DNA from 2 places in the Streptomyces sp. NPDC127114 genome. Region 2 is predicted to be linked to the other one. Evidence: riboswitches for the same ligand, from Rfam matches in the RefSeq annotation. Region 2 holds a riboswitch; the other holds the start of a gene.
What was found. Region 2 has a riboswitch for ZMP and ZTP ahead of glyA (serine hydroxymethyltransferase). Riboswitches for the same ligand answer to the same signal wherever they lie in the genome.
Positions count from the first base shown of each region.

Region 1: linked by a shared signal. The riboswitch ahead of ACFVGS_RS19870 (bifunctional 5,10-methylenetetrahydrofolate dehydrogenase/5,10-methenyltetrahydrofolate cyclohydrolase) and the one ahead of glyA (serine hydroxymethyltransferase) in region 2 are both predicted to bind ZMP and ZTP.

Region 1 covers NZ_JBHXTJ010000018.1:83,443-89,175, reverse strand. Annotated here, with positions in the region: gene ACFVGS_RS19880 (maleylpyruvate isomerase family mycothiol-dependent enzyme) at 1-598, shown strand, start outside; gene ACFVGS_RS19875 (hypothetical protein) at 632-1,432, opposite strand; gene ACFVGS_RS19870 (bifunctional 5,10-methylenetetrahydrofolate dehydrogenase/5,10-methenyltetrahydrofolate cyclohydrolase) at 1,646-2,500, opposite strand; ZMP/ZTP riboswitch at 2,530-2,636, opposite strand; gene ACFVGS_RS19865 (hypothetical protein) at 2,750-2,878, shown strand; gene ACFVGS_RS19860 (GAF domain-containing protein) at 2,875-4,371, shown strand; gene ACFVGS_RS19855 (aldehyde dehydrogenase family protein) at 4,417-5,733, shown strand, end outside.
Region 2 covers NZ_JBHXTJ010000036.1:59,615-65,347, reverse strand. Annotated here, with positions in the region: gene ACFVGS_RS28770 (glutathionylspermidine synthase family protein) at 1-980, shown strand, start outside; gene ACFVGS_RS28765 (polysaccharide deacetylase family protein) at 970-1,665, opposite strand; gene rocD (ornithine--oxo-acid transaminase) at 2,046-3,254, opposite strand; ZMP/ZTP riboswitch at 3,363-3,453, shown strand; gene glyA (serine hydroxymethyltransferase) at 3,523-4,791, shown strand; gene ACFVGS_RS28750 (hypothetical protein) at 4,825-5,610, opposite strand; gene ACFVGS_RS28745 (RNA polymerase sigma factor) at 5,603-5,733, opposite strand, start outside.

The DNA.
Region 1 (5,733 bases), on a different contig from region 2:
GGAACTGATCGGCGCGATCGGGGAGACCGGCGCCGAGACCGTGATCGAGACGTTCTTCGGGCCTCGGCCGGCGGGCTTCTGGCTGCGCAGGATGCTGGGCGACACGGCAGTCCACCACTACGACGCGGCGTACGCGACGGACAGCGCGTTCGGGATCGCCGACGATATGGCGGCCGATGTGATCGGCGAGCACCTCGCCCTGCTGGCCGAACCGGCCTTCCAGGCGGTCAGGCCGGCGCTCGCCGAGCTGCGTGGCCGGGGCGAACGGATCGGGTTCCGGCCGGGCCCCGGCGCGGGAGGCGAGGGCTGGGTGGTCACCCGTACGCCTGAGGGGCCCCGGTGGGCCCGCGGGCCCGTGGACTCCACGGACTCCATCGGCTACATGGACGCCGACGCCGACCACGACATCACCCGCGACACCGACACCGTCATCGGCCACGACACCGACGCCGACGCCGGCTTCGACGTCGTGGTGTCGGGAGCGGTGGCGGATCTGATGCTGGTGGTGTCCGGGCGTGTCGCGCCGGAGGACGACCGGCTGACAGTGACGGGCGACCGCTCCCTTCTCCACCACTGGCTGGCGCGCACCGGGCTCTGACGGCGGGTCACACGGCTGGTCGCACGCGACTGGTCACCGCAGCGGCGCGGTGAGCCTGGCCGTCCCCGTCGGGGCGGCCAGGCTGCAGGCGACGGTGGTCTGGCCGAGCAGGTAGCTCGTGCGGTACGGGTACTGGACGAAGGTCGACCAGCGGGTGCCGAGCGGCTGGTCCGCGGCCTTGGTCCGCAGCGGCTCCCGGCACAAGGCGGCCGCCGCGTCCCGTACCGCGCCGTCGTCGCCGTACGTGCCGGTGAGGCGGAGCCGGGCGACGAGTTCGGCGTCGTGCGGCGTGTCGCAGGCCCGGCGGACGACGGTTCCGGGCGCGTCGCGCTCGATGTCGAAGCAGTCGCCGACACGCAGTCCGTCGTACGGGCTGGGGGCGGGAGCCGGCGGTGTACGACGGGTCTCGCCGCTGCGCGGCCGGGGGCTCGTGGTCCCGGAGGCGGTCGGGGCGGCGGTCGGCGGGTGCGAGGCGGTCGGTACGCGCCGGTCGCGGTCCGCCGGGTGCTTCGTGGCGGGTCGCTTCGACTGCGTGGGCAGCGGTGACGGGCTCTCGCCCTGGGGGGCGGGCCGCTGTCCGGACGTCCCGGACGCCGTGTGGGCGGGTGCTCCGGCCGACCGGCCGGAGGTGGCGCCCGCGGAGGTGCCCGCCCCCGGCTCGGCCGGGGCGGAGGGCCCGGCGCTCGGGTCGCCGTCGCCCGAGCCGCCGCGTGCCGTGACGGCGAGGGAGAGGGCGAGGATCGCGGCGAGCGCGGCGACCGGCAGGACGACGACGCCCGGCCGTCTCGGTGGCCGGGCGTCGCGGGACGGGGATTCCGTCGGCGGGTGGAGCATGGGAACCAGGGTCACCCGTCGTCGGTCATGTGGCGAGCGATATCGGCGAGTTGGGCCTTGCTCGTACAGAACCGTGACAATCCCGCGGCTCGTACGAGACGCCCTGTGGGAGCCGGTACGAGATGCTCGCGTACGGAATCCCTGCGACCTCCTGCCGTGCGGGAGCCGCGGCCGGCGGCCTTCCTGCCCTGACGCCCGCGGTCCCGCTCGTGCCTACAGGCCGAGCTGGCGCTCGGCGGCCTCGACGGTCTGGGAGAGGAGGACGGCGATGGTCATGGGGCCGACGCCGCCGGGGACGGGCGTGATGAGGGAGGCACGCTCGACGGCGCTGTCGAAGTCGACGTCGCCGACGTTGCCCGGGTTGTAGCCGGCGTCGATCACGACGGCGCCGGGCTTGATGTCCTCGCCCTTGATGAAGTTCGGCTTGCCGACGGCGGCGACCAGGACGTCGGCCTCGCGGACGGCGGCGGAGAGGTCGGTGGTGCGGGAGTGGCAGTAGGTGACGGTCGCGTCGCGGCCGAGGAGCAGCAGACCGGCCGGCTTGCCGAGGATGGCGCTACGGCCGACGACCACGGCGCGCTTGCCGCTGAGGTCGACGTCGTACGCGTCGAGCAGCCGCATGATGCCGCCGGGGGTGCAGGAGACGAAGCCGGGCAGACCGAAGCCCATGGCGGCGAAGGAGGCCATCGTGACGCCGTCGACGTCCTTCTCCGGGGCGATGGCCTCGAAGGCGGCGCGCTCGTCGATGTGCGGACCGACCGGGTGCTGGAGCAGGATGCCGTGCACCTCGGGGTCCTCGGAGAGCGCGGTGATCGCCGCGACCAGCTCCTCGGTCGTCGTCTCGGCGGGCAGTTCGACGTGCTTGGAGCGGATTCCGGCCTTCGCGCAGCGGTTCTGCTTCATCTTCACGTACGTCACGGAGGCGGGGTCCGCGCCGACGAGGACGGTCGCGAGGCAGGGCGTGGTGCCGGTGCGGCGGGTGATCTCGGCGGCGCGCGCGGCGGTCTCCTCGACCGTGCGGCGAGCGAGCGCGGTGCCGTCCATGAGGCGTGCGGTGCTGGTGGACATGGGCCACTCCTGAGCGTCGTCGATGACCGGTTGATCGCCCAGGCGCACGGCAGCGGCACGGTCGCGCGGGGTGTGCGCGTCCGCCGGGCCGCTCCCCGGTGGTGATCCACCTCTAGCGCCAGTCACGGCCCGGGCCCCACTCTACGTGACGGGCGCGGGCGGGTAAGTCGAGGGGCGCGTAACCGGTCAGGGCGCATATGCGTGCCCGTCCGGGCGCTTGTCGGCGGGGCGTGCGCGCATCACGATGACGTGCAGGACGGCGTTCACGCACCGCCCACGGCGACGTACGCGAAGGCGGACGAGGCGTGGACAAGGTGGTGGACGAGCGTGGTGGACGAGGCGGGCGAGGCGGGCGACCTCGCCGAGGAGGCCGAGTGAGCAACGCGTGGGCGGGGACGGCGGAGACCGCTGCGACACATGCGACAGCCGCGACAGCGGACGCCGTGCGCCGCGCGCACGAGGAGTTCACCGAGGCAGCGACGGCGGCAGCCTCGGAGGCCGGGCGGCGGCCCGGCGGCTCGGACCGGTCCGAGGACTCCGGCCGGTCCGAGGACTCCGGCCAGCCCGAGGACTCCGGCCGGCCCGGCGGCTCCGGGCGACCCGGCGGCTCCGGGCGCCCCAGCGACTCGGGCCGGTCCGGCCGCTCCGGGTTCGGCCGTCAGGCGCCTCCCGCGGTGTCCCCGCCCGTCCGGCCGCTCGTCGCCGAGTCCTGGCGGCGTTCGGCGCGGGCGCGCGTGAGCCCGGACGGCGCGGCTCCGGTGGAGCTGGACGAGGAGGAGCTCGCGGGGCACCGCGAGGCGCATCCGCTCGCCGTGGCGATGCCGATGATCCGGGAGCTGATGGGGGCGTACGCGCGGGACGGCGAGCATCTGCTCGCGGTGTGCGACGCCGCCGGGCGGATGCTGTGGGTGGAGGGCCATCCGGGAACGCTGCGGAAGGCCCGCGCGATGAACTTCGTGGCCGGTGCCCGCTGGTCGGAGACGGCGGCGGGGACGAACGCGCCGGGCACCGCGATCGCCGTCGACCGGCCGGTGCAGGTCTGCGCCGCCGAGCACTTCCGGCGACCGGTGCAGCGGTGGACGTGTGCCGCGGCGCCCGTGCACGACCCGCACACCGGTCGGCTGCTCGGGGCGGTCGACGTCACGGGTGGGGACGGGCTCGCGCATCCGCACAGTCTGGCGTTCGTGCAGGCGGTGGCGCGGGCCGCCGAGTCGCAGCTCGCGCTGCTGTCCCCCGTCGCGGCGCCCGGCAGGTCGCGGCTGACGGCCCTGGGCCGGGACGAGGCGTTGCTGCACGTGGCCGGGCGACGGCTGCGGTTGAGCCGGCGGCACAGCGAGATCCTGGTGATCCTCGCGCAGCGGCCGGAGGGTGTGGGTGGCGACGAGTTGCTGACGCTGCTGTACGAGGACGAGTCGGTCACTCCGGTCACGCTGCGGGCGGAGCTTTCGCGGCTGCGCGGGCTGCTCGGCCCCGAGCTGCTGGCGTCCCGTCCGTACCGGCTGGCGGAGGCGGTGGACGCGGACTTCTCGACGGTGGACCGGCGGCTCTCCTCCGGTGCGGTCGCGACGGCACTCGCCGACTACGCGGGGCCGCTGTTGCCCGGTTCGGGGGCGCCCGGTGTCGTACGGCTGCGGGAGCGGCTCGCGGGGCGGCTGCGGGCGGCGCTGGTGGACCGGGGCGATCCGGGACTGCTGGCCGACTGGGCGTACAGCACCTGGGGCGAGGACGACCTGACGGTGTGGCGGGCGCTCGCCTCGGCCGTGCCGGCCGCGGAGGCACCTGCCGTACGGGCCCGGCTGGCCGCGCTGGACGCCGAACTGTCCGCGGGTGCAACGGTGTTGCAACGTTCGGTCGCGCACCATCGGCGGTGAACGCCGGCCAGGGACGGCCGGCGCGGTCCGAGGGAGGCCCTGCCCATGCCCCGTTACGCCGCACCCGGCACCGAGGGTTCGCTCATGTCGTACGCGAACCGCTACGACCACTGGATCGGGGGTGAGTACGTCGCCCCGGCGCGCGGGCGGTACTTCGAGAACCCGAGCCCGGTCGACGGCCGTCCGTTCACGGAGGTGGCGCGTGGCACCGCCGAGGACGTGGAGCGGGCGCTCGACGCCGCGCACGCGGCGGCCCCGGCCTGGGGCCGCACGTCGCCGGCCGAGCGCGCTCAGGTCCTGCTGCGGATCGCGGACCGGATGGAGGACTCGCTGGAGGCGCTGGCGGTCGCGGAGAGCTGGGAGAACGGCAAGCCGGTGCGCGAGACGCTGGCCGCCGACATCCCGCTCGCCGTCGACCACTTCCGCTACTTCGCGGGCGCGCTGCGCGCCCAGGAGGGGGCGCTGAGCCAGCTGGACGAGGACACCGTCGCGTACCACTTCCACGAGCCGCTGGGCGTGGTGGCGCAGATCATCCCGTGGAACTTCCCGATCCTGATGGCGGTGTGGAAGCTGGCGCCGGCGCTGGCCGCGGGCAACGCGGTCGTCCTGAAGCCGGCCGAACAGACCCCGGTCTCCGTCCACTTCTGGATGAGTCTGGTGGCCGACCTGCTGCCGCCCGGCGTGGTCAACATCGTCAACGGCTTCGGCGAGGAGGCCGGCAAGCCGCTCGCCTCCTCGCCGCGGGTCGCGAAGATCGCGTTCACGGGCGAGACGACGACGGGCCGGCTGATCATGGGCTACGCGGCGGAGAACCTGAAGCCCGTCACGCTCGAACTGGGCGGCAAATCGCCGAACATCTTCTTCGACGACGTGTCGGCGGCGGACGACGACTTCCTCGACAAGGCCCTGGAAGGCTTCACCATGTTCGCCCTGAACCAGGGCGAGGTCTGCACCTGCCCCTCCCGTGCCCTGGTCCAGCGTGGTCACTACCACGACTTCCTCCAGGCGGCGATCGCCCGCACGGAGGCCATCGTCCCCGGCCACCCCCTGGACACGGCCACCATGATCGGCGCCCAGGCCTCCGCCGACCAGCTCGACAAGATCCTCTCCTATCTGGAGATCGGGCAGCAGGAAGGCGCCAAGATCCTGACGGGCGGCCAGCGCGTGGAGCACGGCGGCGAACTGGCGGGCGGCTACTACGTGCAGCCCACCATCTTCGAGGGCGACAACCGCATGCGGATCTTCCAGGAGGAGATCTTCGGCCCCGTGGTCGCCGTCACGTCCTTCACCGACTTCGACGACGCCGTCCGCACCGCCAACGACACCCTCTACGGCCTCGGCGCCGGCGTCTGGACCCGCGAC
Region 2 (5,733 bases):
TCGTCGAGAAGGACCGTTTCGCCGAGCTCGGCATCACCGATCCCCGGCTCGCCGCCCGGGTCGCCGAGTCCTGGCGCCGCCGGGCCGAACTCCCCACCGTCTACGCCCGCTTCGACCTGCGCTACGACGGTACGGGCCCGGCCAAGATGCTGGAGTACAACGCCGACACCCCCACCTCCCTGGTGGAGGCCGCGAGCCCGCAGTGGTTCTGGATGGAGGAGCGCTTCCCCGGGGCCGACCAGTGGAACTCGCTCCACGAGCGGCTCGTCGACGCCTGGAAGCGGCAGGCCCACCTGCTGCCGCCCGGCAGCCCGGTGCACTTCGTCCACTCGGACGGCGACGAGCTCGGCGAGGACCTGATGACGGTCGCGTACCTGCGCGAGACCGCCCAGCAGGCCGGGCTCGCCACGGAGGCGCTCTCCGTCGAGCGGATCGGCTGGGACCGCATCTCCGGACGCTTCGTCGACGACCGGCTCCGCTTCATCCGCGCGTGCTTCAAGCTCTACCCGTGGGAGTGGCTCACCACGGACCGCTTCGGCCCGCACGTCCTGGACACCCTCGACAACGGCGGCGGCACCGGCACCACCTGCTGGATCGAACCCGCCTGGAAGATGCTCCTCTCCAACAAGGCCCTCCTGGCGATCCTCTGGGAGCTGTACCCGGGCCACCCGAACCTGCTGCCGGCCTACCTGGACGGCCCGCGCGAACTCGCCGCCGCCGGCGGCCCCGGCTACGTCTCCAAGCCGCTGCTCGGCCGCGAGGGTGCGGGCGTGACCCTGCACGAGCCGGGCGCGGCGGCGGTGGCGCGCGAGGAGCCCTGCGTCTACCAGGAACTGGCCCCGCTGCCCGACTTCGACGGCAACCGCGTGGTCCTCGGTGCCTGGACCGTCGGCGACGAGTCCGCTGGGCTCGGGATCCGGGAGTCGGCGGGGCCCGTCACGGACGAGTACGCCCGTTTCATCCCGCACGTCATTCTGTGACGTAGTCCCTGAGGGGCGCGGCCTTCAGACCGGCCGCCTCGGCCGCGTCCAGGACGCGGCGGAGGTCCTGCTCGACGGTCCCGTTGAAGTGCAGCAGCACGATGTCGCCCGCCTTCAGCCGGGGCATCGGTACGGGATCCGCACCCCAGGTGGTCAGGTCGTACGTCCACGTCACCAGGGCCTTCGCCCCGCAGGCCCGCGCGGTCGTCCGGGTCGTCGCGTCGTACGCGCCGTACGGCGGGCGCAGCAGCCGCGGCCCGTCCCCGAACTCGGCGAGGTGCGCCTCACGCGCCCCGCAGACCTCGGCCTTCTGCCCCGCGGCGTCGAGCGTCGTGAGGTCCGGGTGGCTGACGGTGTGGTTCTCGACCCGGGAACGGCCCTGGTCGAGCAGGCCGTGGAAGTAGCCGGAGTCGTACGAGTACGCGCCCGGCAGCAGGAACAGCGAGGCGGGCACCCTGCGGTCGAGCAGGAGCCTCGCGGCGCCCGGGTCGTGGTTCCAGCCGTCGTCGACGGTGATGAAGACGACCGGGTCGGCGGTCTCGACGCGGGAGACGACGGGCACGGGCTCGGGCCACGCCGCCGCGGGGGCGGCATGGGCGGAGCCGGACAACGCGCCGAGCAGCGCGAGCGGGACGAGTGCGGCGATCGCACCGCGCAGGGCGCGGCGCAGACGGGGTCTCGACATGGCCGCAACATTGGCCTAGACCAACTGCCCTGTCAACGGGTGGAGTTGCCCACGAACCGGACCCGGCGCATCCACCCACCGGCCCTGACGGACCCGGCGACGCCGACGATGGCGGTGCCGGTGGTGCTGGCGGCGATGGCGATACGAAGGGGTTCGGCCCGACGGCGGGTGGGCGCCGGGGCCGGAGGGCCCCGGGGCCGCGCCCCCGAGCCACGGCCCGCCCCCGGATGACCCCCTACGAGCCGACGGGGCCCACGGCCCGGCCCGCACGCGGCCGGCGTGCGCAGAGGACACGGCCTGCGCACGCGGCCCGCGCGCGCAGGCCGCCGCCAGGGGGCGCTCACCGTCCGCGCGCGCCGCCGAAGCACGCGGACGGACCGTCACCCCTCCGTCAGCACCGCCCGCAACTGCTCGAGCCCCCAGTCCAGGTCCTCCTTCGAGATCACCAGGGGCGGCGCGATCCGGATCGTCGACCCGTGGGTGTCCTTCACCAGCACACCCCGCTCCATCAGCCGCTCCGAGATCTGCCGCCCCGTGCCCTTCGAGGCCGCGATGTCGACGCCCGCCCACAGGCCCCGCCCGCGCACCTCCTCCACCGCGCCGCCGCCCACCAGCAGCTTCAGCTCCGCGTGCAGGTGCTCGCCCAGCTCCGCCGCCCGCTGCTGGTACTCGCCCGTCCGCAGCATCGTGATCACCTCGAGGGCCACCGCACAGGCCAGCGGATTGCCACCGAACGTCGAGCCGTGCTCGCCCGGCCGGAACACCCCGAGGACGTCCCGGTCCGCGACCACCGCCGACACCGGCACCACACCGCCGCCCAGCGCCTTGCCGAGAACGTAGACGTCGGGCACCACGTCCTCGTGCTCGCACGCGAAGGTCTTGCCCGTGCGGCCCAGGCCCGACTGGATCTCGTCCGCCATGAACAGCACGTTCCGCCGCGCCGTCAGCTCCCGCACGCCCCGCAGATAGCCGGGCGGCGGGACGAGGACGCCCGCCTCACCCTGGATCGGCTCCAGGAGCACGGCCACCGTGTTCTCCGTGACCGCCGTCTCCAGTGCCGTCAGATCGCCGTACGGCACGATCTCGAAGCCCGGCGTGTACGGGCCGTAGTGGTCGCGCGCCTCGTGGTCCGTGGAGAAGCTGACGATCGTCGTCGTCCGGCCGTGGAAGTTGTTCCCCGCGACCACGATCTTCGCGTGCCCGTCCGGCACGCCCTTCACCTCGTAGCCCCACTTCCGCGCGGTCTTCACCGCCGTCTCCACGGCCTCCGCGCCCGTGTTCATCGGCAGCACCATCTCCTTGCCGCACAGCTCGGCCAGGCGCGTGCAGAACTCCCCGAACCGGTCGTGGTGGAAGGCCCGCGAGGTGAGCGTCACCCGGTCCAGCTGCGCCCGTGCGGCGTCCAGCAGACGCCGGTTGCCATGACCGAAGTTGAGCGCCGAGTAGCCGGCGAGCATGTCGAGGAAGCGGCGCCCCTCGACATCGGTCATCCACGCCCCCTCGGCGGTGGCGACGACCAGGGGAAGCGGGTGGTAGTTGTGGGCGCTGTGCGCGTCCGCGGCAGCGATCTCGTCTTGCGTCTTCGACACGGGATCTCCGTTCGTCCTGCGGCTGGGGAGGGTGTGGCTCCCTTTTCTTATCGTCGCTCACATGCCGGACCGGGAAACCTGCCGTGACGGCGCGCCCGCTAGTCTGGGAACACGCACGGCGACTGGCGCACGGGGAAGCGACCCCGGGGGAGCCGTGCGCGGCAGACCACACGAGGTGCCGCTCGCCTGGGCATCACGGAACCGTCAGGTCCCGTGTGGCGCCGTGCGGCACCCGCACCGGGACCTCCTGCCCGGAGGAACGAACGCCATGAACCTTCCCGCCCACCACCCGGCACTCGCCGCCGCCGACCCCGAGCTCGCCGCCCTCGTCGGCGCCGAGGAGCGGCTCCAGGCCGAGACGCTCCGGCTCATCCCGAGCGAGAACTACGTCTCCGCCGCCGTCCTCGAGGCCTCCGGCACCGTCCTGCAGAACAAGTACAGCGAGGGCTACCCGGGCCGCCGCTACTACGAGGGCCAGCAGAACATCGACCAGGTCGAGAGCCTCGCCATCGAGCGCGCCAAGGCCCTCTTCGGCGTCGACCACGCCAACGTCCAGCCGTACTCCGGCTCCCCGGCCAACCTCGCCGTCTACCTCGCCTTCGCCGAGCCCGGCGACACCGTGATGGGCATGGCGCTGCCCATGGGCGGCCACCTCACCCACGGCTGGGGCGTCTCCGCCACCGGCACCTGGTTCCGCGGCGTCCAGTACGGCGTACGCCAGGACACCGGCCTCATCGACTTCGACCAGGTCCGCGAACTCGCCCTCGCCGAACGCCCGAAGGTCATCTTCTGCGGCGGCACCGCGCTGCCCCGCACCATCGACTTCGCCGCCTTCGGTGAGATCGCCCGCGAGGCAGGCGCCGTGCTCGTCGCCGACGTCGCCCACATCGCCGGCCTGATCGCCGGCGGCGCCCACCCGTCCCCGGTCGGGCACGTGGACGTGATCTCCACGACCACGCACAAGACCCTCCGCGGCCCGCGCGGCGCCATGCTGATGTCCCGCGAGCAGCACGCCAAGGCCCTCGACAAGGCCGTCTTCCCCGGCCTCCAGGGCGGCCCGCACAACCAGACCACCGCCGCCATCGCCGTGGCCCTGCGCGAGGCGGCCCAGCCCTCCTTCCGTGACTACGCCCACGCGGTCGTCGCCAACGCCAAGGCCCTCGCCGATGCCCTGCTGGCCCGCGGCTTCGACCTGGTGTCCGGCGGCACCGACAACCACCTGATCCTCATGGACCTCACTCCCAAGGAGGTCCCCGGCAAGGTCGCCGCGAAGGCCCTCGACCGGGCCGGGATCGTCGTCAACTACAACACCGTCCCCTACGACCCCCGAAAGCCCTTCGACCCCTCCGGCGTCCGCATCGGCACCCCCTCGCTCACCTCCCGCGGCCTGGACGTCTCCCACATGCCCCAGGTCGCCGACTGGATCGACCGCGGTGTCACCGCCGCCGGCAAGGGCGACGAGGACGCCCTCGCGGTGATCCGCGCGGAGGTCGCCGACCTCATGGCCGCCTTCCCGGCCCCCGGCCTCCCGACCTGACCGGTCGGGCCCCCCGCCGCCTCCGTCCTGCCCTTACCGGGCGGAGGCGGCGATGCGTATCGCCTCCGTCCGGTCGGCCACGCCCTCCAGACGGAGGGTGAGCGTGCCCCCGCTCCTCGTCCAGAGCAGCGTGGGGCCCGCCGGGCGGACCGACGGGGCCCAGCCCGAGCCGGCGGAGTCCGTCATCGGGAAGGTCAGCAGATGCGGCCGGGCGAACCAGTAGGCCTCCGTGCCGTCCGGCAGCGCCACCCACTCCGGCGGCACCCGCACCTGCTTGCCGAAGCCGACGTCCAGCCGCGCCGGGAACTCGTCCAGCCGGACCGCGCCGCCCTCCGCCGTCCGCCAGCACAGGCCGATCACGCCCCGCGGAGGGACGCCCGTCACCGTCGCGGCGTCCGGCTCACCGAGCGCCCCGGGTATCAGCGGCGTGAAGCCCGCCCGGCGCCCCGCCTCCGCGAGCGGCACCGGGTTCCGACAGCCCGGCACCCCGGCCGCCGCACCGGGCGCGGCCGGCGCCCCCGGCTCGTACCGCACCGCGACCCCGCCGAAGCCCAGCCACTCCACCACTGTCGCCCGCACCGGAGGAGTGAGCACCACGACCATCAACAGCCCCGAGACCGAGGCCACCAGCGCTTTCCACCACCGCCGCAGCCACGCCCACCGGGCAGGCGGCGGCGGGGGCGCCGGTGCTGGCACCCGCTCGGCCAGGAGCTGGGCCAGCACCCGCTCGGCCATCGTCGGCCCGTCGACATCGGGCACCCTCAACGCCCGCCCGAGCTCCCGCAGCTCCTCCTCCAGTTCCCGCTTCGACTCAGCCATGCTCCTCACCTCCCTTCAGCACCGTCCCCAGCCTCTTCAGCGCCCGGCTCAGCCGGGACTTCACCGTCCCGCGCGGCCAGCCGAGGGCCTCGGCCGTCTCCGCCTCGTCCAGCTCCAGCAGAT